3 regions of the Streptomyces sp. SM18 genome follow, and region 1 is predicted to be linked to each of the others. Evidence: riboswitches for the same ligand, from Rfam matches in the RefSeq annotation. Region 1 holds a riboswitch; each other region holds the start of a gene.
What was found. Region 1 has a riboswitch for cobalamin ahead of B9S64_RS06320 (CbtB-domain containing protein). Riboswitches for the same ligand answer to the same signal wherever they lie in the genome.
Positions count from the first base shown of each region.

Region 2: it holds a riboswitch for cobalamin, as region 1 does, so the genes downstream of both, B9S64_RS22230 (ribonucleoside-diphosphate reductase subunit alpha) here and B9S64_RS06320 (CbtB-domain containing protein) in region 1, are expected to answer to the same signal.
Region 3: it holds a riboswitch for cobalamin, as region 1 does, so the genes downstream of both, B9S64_RS08635 (prenyltransferase/squalene oxidase repeat-containing protein) here and B9S64_RS06320 (CbtB-domain containing protein) in region 1, are expected to answer to the same signal.

Region 1 covers NZ_CP029342.1:1,430,154-1,433,910, reverse strand. Annotated here, with positions in the region: gene dapA (4-hydroxy-tetrahydrodipicolinate synthase) at 1-295, opposite strand, end outside; gene B9S64_RS06325 (DUF4232 domain-containing protein) at 491-1,147, shown strand; cobalamin riboswitch at 1,307-1,454, shown strand; gene B9S64_RS06320 (CbtB-domain containing protein) at 1,491-1,712, shown strand; gene B9S64_RS06315 (CbtA family protein) at 1,733-2,524, shown strand; gene B9S64_RS06310 (histidine phosphatase family protein) at 2,637-3,230, opposite strand; gene B9S64_RS06305 (hypothetical protein) at 3,659-3,757, shown strand, end outside.
Region 2 covers NZ_CP029342.1:4,884,374-4,888,130, forward strand. Annotated here, with positions in the region: gene B9S64_RS22230 (ribonucleoside-diphosphate reductase subunit alpha) at 1-1,091, opposite strand, end outside; cobalamin riboswitch at 1,224-1,362, opposite strand; gene B9S64_RS22235 (GNAT family N-acetyltransferase) at 1,413-1,913, opposite strand; gene mctP (monocarboxylate uptake permease MctP) at 2,027-3,661, opposite strand; gene B9S64_RS22245 (DUF3311 domain-containing protein) at 3,658-3,757, opposite strand, start outside.
Region 3 covers NZ_CP029342.1:1,941,899-1,945,655, forward strand. Annotated here, with positions in the region: gene B9S64_RS08620 (ABC transporter ATP-binding protein) at 1-320, shown strand, start outside; gene B9S64_RS08625 (hypothetical protein) at 353-706, opposite strand; gene B9S64_RS08630 (hypothetical protein) at 757-1,251, opposite strand; cobalamin riboswitch at 1,448-1,570, shown strand; gene B9S64_RS08635 (prenyltransferase/squalene oxidase repeat-containing protein) at 1,679-2,926, shown strand; gene B9S64_RS08640 (SCO2322 family protein) at 2,923-3,612, shown strand; gene B9S64_RS08645 (cobalt ABC transporter permease) at 3,609-3,757, shown strand, end outside.

The sequences.
Region 1 (3,757 bases):
GGGCGAGGCGGACCGTGTGCCGGGTGTCGGCGCTGCCCACCCCGGCGACGAGCGGGACACCCTCACCGACCGCCTCGCGGACCGCCCGCAGCAGCGCGGTCTTCTCCGCGTCGGTGGTGGTGGGCGACTCGCCCGTGGTGCCGCTCAGCACCAGCCCGTCGCAGCCGTCCGCGACCAGCCGGCGGGCGTGCCCGCGAGCGGCCTCCAGGTCCAGGTCACCGGCGGGGGTGAACGGTGTGATCATGGCGCAGAGCGCGCGGCCGAAGGGCCCGGGGGTCCGGGCTGTCGCTGTCATGTCCGCAGTCTCGGCGGCGGAACCGCGCGGGTCCACTTAGATCTGCTTGGGGTGACGGGCAAGAGACGCTGAACAGTGGGCCCGGCGGGTGGTACCGCGTCTGGCATGATCGAACAGGCGAGCGGCTGAGCGGGGTGACGGCCGCGCGTGCCAGAGGTCCGGCGGCTGTTCGTTCCAGGGGTGGGGTACACGGCGATGCGGGTACGGAACACGATCACGGCACTCCTGTGCGCGACCGGCGCGCTCACGCTCACGGGCTGCGCCGGGTTCCTCGTCCCGGCGGGGGAGGGTGAACCCGGTCCCTCGGAGAGCCCCGCGCGGGCGTCCGGGCCGCCCGGCAGCGTCCGGGCCGAGACCCTGCCACCCACCCTGCCCGCCGCGCCGGACACCACGCCCGCGCGGGGCGGCCCGTCCACCACCGCGCCCGCCGGGGACTGCCCCGCCTCCGGGGTGAGCGTCTCGATGGGCCCCGTACAGACGGCGATGTTCCACCGCGCCGTCGTCCTCACCCTCACCAACTGCGGCACCGCGCCCTACCGGGTGGACGGCTACCCCGCCGTCCGGGCCCTCGGTGAGGACGGCGGGCGGATCCCCGTCCCGGTGAACCCGGGCGGGTCGATGTTCGGCCAGGACCAGGGGCCGGAGCAGGTCGTGCTGAAGCCCGGCGGGACGGTCCGGTCGATCCTCGCCTGGGTGTCCACCCAGGAGGGCGGCGACCTGATCGAGGGGGACGCGCTGGAGATCGCCGCCGCCCCCGACGCGGGCGTGCGGGTGTTCCCGCTGGAGGGCCACGACCTGCGCCTGATGGACGAGTTGAACACCACCGCCTGGCGTACCGCGCTTCCGGAGTGACGGGCGCGACGGGCGGTCGGACCTGACGGCCTCACGGGCGCGACCGGCCGGCCACCTGATCCGGGTGCCCCGGCCGGGCGACCCGCCGCTGACGAGGGCGTACGCGAGGCCCCGGGCGCCCGGCGGGAGAGGAAGATCACGCCGTACGGCACGGTCTTGGCCATGCACCCGTCACGCGGTACCGTCATCCCGATATGACGACGGCGAGACGGAAACCGGTGGGAATCCGGTACGGTCGCGCCACTGTGTACGAGGCCCCCGGGGCGCCTCGTGAGTCAGACCCGTGGCCGTCGTCCCTGTGCACCACCGATACGGGACGCGAACTCCCTCAGGAGGCCTTGCCATGGCGCAGCACGTCGCTCAGCCGACCGCCACCGATCCATTCGTTCCCGCCGCGCTGCCGCTGAAGGCGATAGCACCCTGGGCGGTCTTCTTCGGCATCCTGATGCTGATCCTTCTGTACTTCGTCGGCGCCGAGCAGGGCGCCACCTCCGTGTTCAGCGGCACGGGTGTCCACGAGTGGGTGCACGACGCCCGCCACCTGCTCGGCTTCCCCTGCCACTGACGCGAGGGACGCCGCACATCATGAACTCCGCAACGGTAAGAAACCTCCTCGTACGCGGCATGCTCGCCGGCCTGGCCGCCGGGGTGCTCGCCCTGGTCGTCGCCTACTTCCTCGGGGAACCGAACGTCGACAGCGCCATCGGCCTGGAGGAAGCCCACGCCCACACGCACACGCACGGAGACGCGGGCGCGGACGCCGGCGGGCACGACGAGGAGGAAGTCGTCTCGCGCTCCCTCCAGTCCACGGCCGGACTCGCCACCGGCATCCTGGTCTACGGGGTGGCCTTCGGCGGCATCGCCGCACTCGCCTTCTGCTTCGCGCTCGGGCGCATCGGACGCTTCGGCCCCCGGGCGACCGCCCTGCTGCTGTCCGGCTGCGCCCTGCTGGCCGTGTACGTCGTGCCGTACCTGAAGTACCCGGTCAACCCGCCGGCGGTCGGTGACCCCGACACCATCGGCAAGCGCACCACGCTGTACTTCCTGATGATGGTGCTCAGCGTGCTCCTCGCGATCGCCGCCATCCTCCTCGGCAAGCGGCTCGCCCCCGCGCTGGGCACCTGGTACGCGACCGTCGCCGCCGTGGCCGCCTTCGCCGTCGCGGTCGGGCTCGCCTACGCGTTCCTGCCGGTGATCAACGAGGTGCCGGACGACTTCCCGGCCACCCTGCTGTGGCGGTTCCGGCTCTCCGCACTGGCCATCCAGACCGTGCTGTGGGGCGCACTCGGCCTCTTCCTCGGCGAACTGGCCGAACGGCTGCTCCGTCCGAAGGCCGTCCCGTCCGGGTCCGGAGGCGCGGTCCCGGCCGCGCGCTGAGTTCTCCGGGACGACGCGTACGTCCGGACGAGAGGCCCCCGCGGATCCACCGAGGGGCTTCTCGTCCGTCCGGCGCGGAGACCACCGACCGCCGGTGGGCGGTGGCCGGTCGTCAGCCGGCCGCCGGGGGCGCGGGCGGCCCCACGAGCGGGCGCCCCAGCCGCAGGTTCCAGCGACCGGCCCGCCCGCTCAGCTCCGTCGCGGTCAGCGGCGGCACGTCCAGCCGCCAGAAGACCGTCGCGGGCAGCCCCAGCGCGTGGAGGACCGCTGCCCGTACGACCTCCGGTTCGACCACGGCGAGCGTGCGGCCGTCGCTCCGGCCTACGGTGTCCAGCCAGGCGCCGACCCGTACGCACAGATCCCGTACCGTCTCCCCGCCGTGCGGCGCGGAGGCCGGGTCGGTGAGCCAGCGGCCCACCGCCTCCGGTTCGGCGGCGGTGACCTCGTCGAGGGTGCGCCCGCGCCAGCGGCCCACGTCCAGGGCGGCCGGCGCGGCGAAGTCCCCGGCACCCAGCCCGAGTTCGGCGGCCGTACCGTGGCACCGCGCGCCGGGCGACACGGCGACGCGGGCGGCCCGGGGCAGGGCGGCGGCCGCCGCACGGGCCTGAACCGCTCCGGCCGCGTCGACCGGTCCGTCGGCGTCGAAGCGCGCCTGCCGCAGTGCCGCGCTCGTGGCGGGCGAGACGAGGACGAGACGGCTGGTCACGGGGTCGCGCCTCCTGCGGCTGCGGTTTTTGGCGTACGGGAGACGCCGGACACGGGCCCGCCGCCCGGCGGCGTACCGGCGAAAATAGCATCCACCGACAGCGCGGCCGTCCCGGGGCGGACCCGTCCGCGACGCGGTGCTCCGCGTGGTCCCGGGCCGGCTCCCGGGTGTGCGCGACGCCGCCCCGCGCCCCGCGGGTCCAGGAGCGGCCGGCGCCCGGGAACCGGCGGCGCACACCCGGTCAGGAGCGGTCTCCGGTGCCCGAACGCCCCGGAGGGCACCGGTCCGGCAAGAACCGGGCGGCTCGGGACGAAATGCGTCTACGCTGGTGCGGCGGCGGCCCGACCGGACTCCGTGAGCGACGGGCCCTCCCCGCCGCCGTGGGCCGCCCCGCTCACCCCTGAGTACCGCCCCGAGGAGAACCCCTGATGTCCGCAGAGCGCCCCTCCCTGCCGCCGGTGCGGCTGCACACCGAGGCCGAGTTGGCACGGGACGCGCTGGCCGCTCCGCTGCTCGCCCGCGCCGCC
Region 2 (3,757 bases), 3.5 Mb from region 1:
CACTCGGTGTCCGCGTCCACCCGGCGCATGAACTCGTCCGGGATCCAGTGCGCCAGGTTGAGGTTGTGCGTACGCCGCTGGTCCTCGCCCGTGTTGTCGCGGAGCTCCAGGAACTCCTCGATGTCCGCGTGCCAGGTCTCCAGGTAGACGGCGGCGGCCCCCTTGCGCCGGCCGCCCTGGTTGACCGCGGCGACCGAGGCGTCCAGCGTCTTCAGGAACGGCACGATGCCGTTGGAGTGCCCGTTGGTGCCCCGGATCAGCGAACCCCGGGCGCGGATGCGGGAGTAGGACAGACCGATGCCGCCCGCGTGCTTGGACAGCCGCGCCACCTGGTGGTAGCGGTCGTAGATCGAGTCCAGTTCGTCCTTCGGGGAGTCCAGCAGGTAGCAGGAGGACATCTGCGGGTGCCGGGTGCCGGAGTTGAAGAGCGTGGGGGAGGAGGGGAGGTAGTCCAGCCGGCTCATCAGCCCGTAGAGCGCGGCGACCTCGTCCAGCGCCCGCGCCGACTCGTCCTCGGCGAGGCCCGACGCGACGCGCAGCATGAAGTGCTGCGGGGTCTCGACGACCTGGCGGGTGTGCGGGTGGCGCAGCAGGTAGCGGCTGTGCAGGGTGCGCAGACCGAAGTAGCCGAAGCGGTCGTCCGCCCCGTCGGCCAGCGTCCGCTCCACGAGCGCGTCGAGCGCCTCGGCGTGCAGTGCGACGAAGGCGGCGGTGCGGTCGGCGATCAGGCCCTCGCGGTGCCCCACGGCGACCGAGGCGGAGAAGGAGGTCGCGCCCTGGCCGGCGGCCTCGTCGGCGATCGAGAGGGTCAGCAGCCGGGCGGCGAGCCGGGAGTACGCGGGGTCCTCCGAGATCAGGCCCGCGGCGGCCTCGGTGGCCAGCGAACGCAGCTCGGCCGCGTCCGAGCGGGCGTTGCGCCCGCGCAACGCGGCGGCGGCGACCCGTCCGGGGTCGGTGTCGGGCAGATCGACGGTGAGTTCGGTCAGGGTCCGCAGCAGGGCGGTCCCGGGTCCGTCGTTCGTGGCTTCCCCGGACGTGGCGGACACAGCGGATTCGGCGGCTGAAACCGGATCGGCGGGCGCGATGGTCACTGGGCATTCCCTCGCTCGGCAGGGGCCCGCGGGAGGAGGGGAGCCGGGCAGGGGGCGGCCGGGGCGGGCAGCACCGTGTACGGCGTCCACCGGCCTATCCGCGAGGCCCGGACGTCTGGCGTCCGGGTCGGTCGATCCGGACGCGCTGTCGGCAGGTCGTCGGACTTGTGGGTAGCACAGATGTGCACCGATCACACCGTTGCGGGACAGTTCCGGATTCGCACCGGATTCCCCTGCGGCGACAGCGAGCACGAGCATACATGTGGGGGCCGCCCGATCGGGCGGCCCCCACATGTTGTGTCGTACGCGAGGGTTGCCCGGTCAGAGATCCAGGCGGAAGGTGAGGAGCGGGACCGCCGGAATGGGGGTCCAGTCCCGCTCCGGGGTCCGTGTGAAGCCCAGTCGGAGGTAGATGCGGTGGGCGGCCCGCATGGTGGTCTGCGTGGACAGGACGAGCCCGGAGAGCCCCTCTGTCGCGCGGGCCCGGTCGACGCAGGCACGGACGAGCGCCTCGCCCACGCCGCGTCCACGCGCCTCGGGGGTGACGGCGAGCATACGCATTTCGGCCTCCCCCTCGCGGGCGATGTCGGCCCAGGGGGTGCCCGCCGTGACGTAGGTGACACCGCCCAGCAGCCGGCCCTCGCCGTCGGTCGCGACGAGGACGTCGGCCTCGGCGGCCCGGCGGGCGACGGCGCGGAGCTCCGCCAGATACGGGTCCTCGGTGCCGAAGTCCAGCAACCCGTCCCCGAGGTAGGCCTCGGCGGTGATGTCGCCCAGGGCGGTGTGCTGGGCGGGGCGCACGGGTCCGATCGTCAGGTCCATGGCGGGCCAGTGTGCCGCGGCGGCGGGGCGGGCGCACGGGGTTTTCGGGCGGCGGGGCACCCCGCCCCGGACACCGCCGTACCGGGTCCGGCCCGGCGGTGCCCCGCGGTGGGTCAGCGGCCGCCCGGGGCGCCCACCGTGGCCGGCGGGAGCTCCGCCCGTACGCCCGGGGCGCCCGCGTCCGCCGTGTAGTCGGCCGGCGAGGTCTCGTCGGCACCGGCCGGGGCCTTCAGCGCGTTCAGGACGACCGTCAGCACGACCACCACGAGCACGTTCAGGACGAACGCGGTGAGGCCGATGTAGCCGATCTCTCCGAGGCCCGGGATCTCCTTCGAGGAGCCGCCGAAGTGCTTCTGGGTCGGGCTGGCCACGCCGTAGGCGGCCACGGTGCCGTAGACCATGCCGACCGCCCAGCCGGCGATCAGCGCCCAGCGGTGGAACCAGCGGGTGAACAGGCCGCCCACCAGGGCCGGCATCGTCTGGAGGATCCAGATCCCGCCGAGCAGCTGGAAGTTGATCGCGACCGTCTTGTCCATGGTGAGGACGAAGGCGAGCGCGCCGACCTTGACCAGCAGCGAGACCAGCTTGGAGACCCTCGTCTCCTGCTCGGGTGTCGCGCCGGGCCTGAGGAAGTCCTTGTAGATGTTGCGGGTGAAGAGGTTCGCGGCGGCGATCGACATGATCGCGGCGGGCACCAGGGCCCCGATGCCGATGGCGGCGAAGGCCACACCGGCGAACCAGTCCGGGAACATGGTCTCGAACAGCTGCGGGATGGCGAGCTGCCCGTTGTCCACCTTGATGCCGGCGGCGATCGCCATGAAGCCGAGCAGGGCCAGCAGACCCAGCATCAGCGAATACAGCGGCAGGATCGTGGTGTTGCGCCGGATCACCTCACGGCTGCGGCTGGAGAGCGTCGCCGTGATGGAGTGCGGGTACATGAAGAGCGCCAGCGCCGAACCCAGGGCCAGCGTGGCGTAACCCCACTGACCGGCGGCGCCGGGCGCCAGTCCCGCCACCGGTTTGCCGGCCGCCTCGTTCTTCTGCGCGAACGCCTCGCTCGCCTTGCTGAAGATCTCGTCGAAGCCGCCGAGCTTGATCGGGATGTAGATGATGGCCACGGCGATGACCAGGTAGATCAGCCCGTCCTTGACGAACGCGATGAGCGCCGGGGCGCGCAGCCCGGAGGAGTAGGTGTACGCGGCGAGGACGGCGAAGGCGATGAGCAGCGGCAGGTCCTTGACGAACCAGTGCGTGGTCTCGCCGCCGCCGACGCCCATGACGTCCAGGACGGCCTGGATGCCGACCAGTTGGAGGGCGATGTAGGGCATCGTGGCGAGGATGCCGGTCACGGCGACCGCCAGGGACAGGCCCTTGGAGCCGAAGCGGCCGCGGACGAAGTCCGAGGTGGTGACGTATCCGTGCTTGTGCGAGACCGACCAGAGCCGCGGCAGGAAGGTGAAGACGAGCGGGTAGACGAGGATCGTGTAGGGGACGGCGAAGAAGCCCGCCGCGCCCGCCGCGTAGATGGCCGCGGGGACCGCGACGAAGGTGTACGCCGTGTAGAGGTCGCCGCCGAGCAGGAACCAGGTGACCCAGGTGCCGAACGACCGTCCGCCCAGGCCCCATTCGTCGAGGGTCGCCTCGTTCTCGGCCCGGCGCCAGCGCGCGGCCAGGAAGCCCATGACCGTGACGGCCGCGAAGAAGAAGATGAAGACGGCGAGTGCCACGCCGTTCACGCCGTCCTTCATGCCGACGCACCCCCCTTGCGGGCGCGCTGGTCACGCTGCCACAGCTTGTACGCGGTCATGGTGAGCGCGGTCGAGATGAGCACCCAGAGCATCTGG
Region 3 (3,757 bases), 510 kb from region 1:
TTCAGCTCGACGCCGCCCAGGCCCAGCAACTCACCCTGGCACGGGTGCAGTTGGCGGACCCCCATACCTTGATTCTCGACGAGGCGACCGCACTTCTCGATCCCACGACGGCACGGCACGCCGAACGGGCGATGGCCGCCGTCCGCGCCGATCGCACGGTGATCGCCATCGCGCACCGGCTACAGACCGCGCACGACGCCGACCGGGTCGCGGTCATGGAGGACGGCCGCATCGTCGAGCTCGGCACCCACGACGAACTGATCGCCGCCCAGGGGCCGTACGCGGCACTCTGGCGGTCCTGGAACGGCCAGGGCGGCTGAGGGGCCGCAGGTCCCGCCGGTGTGCCCGCCCATCACCCCGGCGCGCCCGCCCACGGCGCCCCGCCCAGGAACTCCGGCTGCTGGTACGGCTCCCACCACAGGGTGAGCCCCCACACGCCCAGCGCCAGCGACACCGCCGCCGCGGCGAAGGCCAGCCACGGCCGGTGCAGTCGGCGCAGGACCAGCATCCAGACCAGCAGCGGAAGCAGCGCCCCGCCGAGGGCGATCAGCGGGAGATCGACGTAGAGCACGCTGAGGTCGCGGCGCGACTGCTCGAAACCACCGGTGACGCTGACACGGGCGAGCGGCGCCCAGGCGAGGGTGGCGATCGCGGCACCCGCGACGGCGAGCAGGCACCCCGCGGAGCCCTGGTTCGGCTGGTCCATACCTCCCACGACGCGCTCTCCCCGCCCACGGTTCCGGCGGAGCGGCCCCCTCACGGCGCGGCCGGGTCGGTGTACTCGTCCCGCACCTCGCCGGGCACCTCGCAGCCGTCCTCGACGCCGGTGAACGTGACGCTCCGCGTACGGTCGGGTCCCAGCAGCGCCCAGGAGCGGGCGTAGAGCTTCCAGCCCCGCTTGGCGAAGGTGCGGAAGACCGCCTCCCCCTCGGCGTGGCTGGAGACGATCTCCCAGTCGTGCGAGCGCAGCCGCTCCTCCGTGCCCTCGAAACCGGCGGCTGCCACGTCCTCGGGCACCTGCCCGGACCAGGGCACGACGCACGCCCGCCAGCCGCCCTCCGGCAGACCGTCCAGGGACGTGTCACCCTCCGGGAGCCCGGCCGCCGTGGTGTAGGCGGATATCTCCCCGGCCACCGTCTCCCCGGTGAACGGGGCGGGCGGCACCCGCGAGGGTTTCGCCGCGCCCGCCTCCTGCCCGAGGAGCCCGCAGCCGGAGGCCACGCTCATGAACCCACTCACGGCGACGGTCACGGCCGCCGTTCTTCCTCTGCGCACAGGTGCTTCCCGCCCGGTCTCGACCCGCTCCACGGGCACCGCCCGTGTGATTTCCGCCGGAGTGTCGCATGTGCCCTGACCTGCTGTGAAGCCCCCACCCATGGTTCGCCGCCACGGACCGCCGGGTACGGCGGCAGGGGGCCGGCCCGCGCTCACACCGCCCCCGGTAGAGTGAGCGGGTCGTCCTCATGCCCGTACGGGGGGAAGCCGGTGCGAATCCGGCACTGACCCGCAGCCGTGTCCTCCCCCCGCCGGGTGGCCAGTCGGAATGCCCCGCACGTCAGCGTGACCGGCTCGTGCCACCGGAACCCCGGTGGGCGGCACCGTCGAGGTACACGGGGCCGGAGCCCGGCGCCATCCGTGCGCCCGTGCCCGGCCCTCGCAGGAGAGGCCCACCCAAGCCATGACCGTACGCCGCCGCGCGGCAGCGCTCGCGATCACCGCCGTGCTCGGTGCGGCCACCGCCCCCACCGCGGTCGCCGCCCCGTCCCCCTCCCCGTCCACCGACCTGCCCGCAGGCCTGTACGGCACCAAGGACCCGACCTACGACGGCGTGTGGCGCCAGTCGATGGCCTTCCTGGCCCAGCGGATCGAGCTGGTCACCCCCGCCACCGAGTCGGTGAACTGGCTCGTGGGCCAACAGTGCGACAGCGGCGCCTTCGCCGCCTACCGGGACGCCTCCCGCCCCTGCGACGCCGAGACGCTGGCCGACACCAACGCCACCGGGGCCGCGATCCAGGCGCTGATGGAGCTGGGCACCAACCGCCCGGCCGTGGACAACGGGGTCAGCTGGCTGAAGTCCGTCCAGAACGAGGACGGCGGCTGGGGCTACAACCCCGGCAGCCCCAGCGACGCCAACTCCACCGCCGTGGTGATCGGTGCCCTGGCCAGGGCCGGGGTGCCGCTGGCCGACCTCACCACCGCCGACGGCAAGACGCCGTACACGGCGCTCCAGTCGTTCGCCCTGCCGTGCGGCGGCGAGGACGGCGGGGCGTTCGCCTACCAGCCGGACAAGGACGGCACGCTCACCGCCAACGCGGACGCCACCGCCGCCGCGGTGCTCGGCGCGATGGGCAAGGGCATGGCGACGGGCAACTCCAACGCCGTCAAGGACCCCGTCTGCCACAAGGGCACCGGCCTCACCCCCGAGCAGTCCGCGCAGAACGGCGCCTTCTACCTGGCCGGAGCGCTCGCCGGGTCGGGCCACCTGGACACCCCGCCGATGCCCGGCGCCGAGGACTCCGACCCACAGCCCGACTTCGGCAACACCGCCGACGCGGTCGTCGCGCTGGCCGCGTCCGGCCACAAGGACAAGGCGGCGAAGGCGGTCGCCTACCTGGAGAAGAACGCCCAGGGCTGGGCGAAGGAGGGCGGCCCGGCCGCCACCGCCCAACTGGTGCTCGCCGCCCACGCGACCGGCACCGACGCCCGTGACTTCGGCGGCGTGGACCTCGTACGGCAGCTCAACGCGACGGGCCCCGCGCCCGCCGCCACCGCCGTGCCGTCCCCGACCGCGACCGACTCCACGCCGAAGAACACCAGCAGCGGCGACGGCGGACTCGGCGTCTGGTGGCTCGTCGGCATCGGACTCGCCTTCGGGGCGGGCATCGGCTTCCTGCTGAGCGGACGCCGGAAGAACCAGCAGCTGTGAGGCACCCGCGCGGCACGGCCGTGCTGCTCCTCCTGGTCGCCGCGGCCCTGACCGTGCTCGGCGCCGGGAACGCGCAGGCGGCCGGATACCGCTACTGGTCCTTCTGGGAGGGCGACACCGGCACCACCTGGACGTACGCCACCCAGGGGCCCTCCCTGGTCCGGCCCGACGACGGCACCGTGCAGGGGTTCCGTTTCGCGGTCAGCGAGGACTCCCAGGACGCCGCCCGGCCGCGCCGCGCCCCGGACTTCGCCGCGATCTGCGCGGGCACCCCGGCGCAGGACGGCCGCAAGCGGGTCGCGCTGGTCATCGACGCGGGTACGGCCGCCGACGCGCCGGACGGCGAGACCCCGCCCGCGCCGCGCACCGCGTGCGCCCGGGTGGCGCCCGACGCGAGCACCGCCCAGGCGCTCGCGTCGGTGGCGAAGCCCCTGCGGTACGACAGCTCCGCGATGCTCTGCGCGATCTCCGGCTATCCGCGTTCCGGCTGCGGTGAGCAGGTCTCCGGGGACAGCGGCGCGGCGGAGTCCACCGCTCCGGCCGGCAGCCCCGACGCCTCCCCGACCGCCGCCGCCCAGGGTTCCGGCGACGACGGGGGCGGCCCGTCCGCCGGGGTCCTCGCCGGGGGCGTCGCGGTCCTCGTCCTCGGTGCCGCCGCCGTCCTGCGGGCCCGCCGCCGCCGATGAACCGTTCCACGGGCCTCGCCCGGCTCCCCCATGCCCTGCGGGCGCCCGCCGCGAGCCGCAGCAACGCGGTGCCGGCCGGGGCCTGGTGGCTGTGGGCGCTGGGGCTGGCCACCGCCGCCTCCCGCACCACCAACCCACTGCTGCT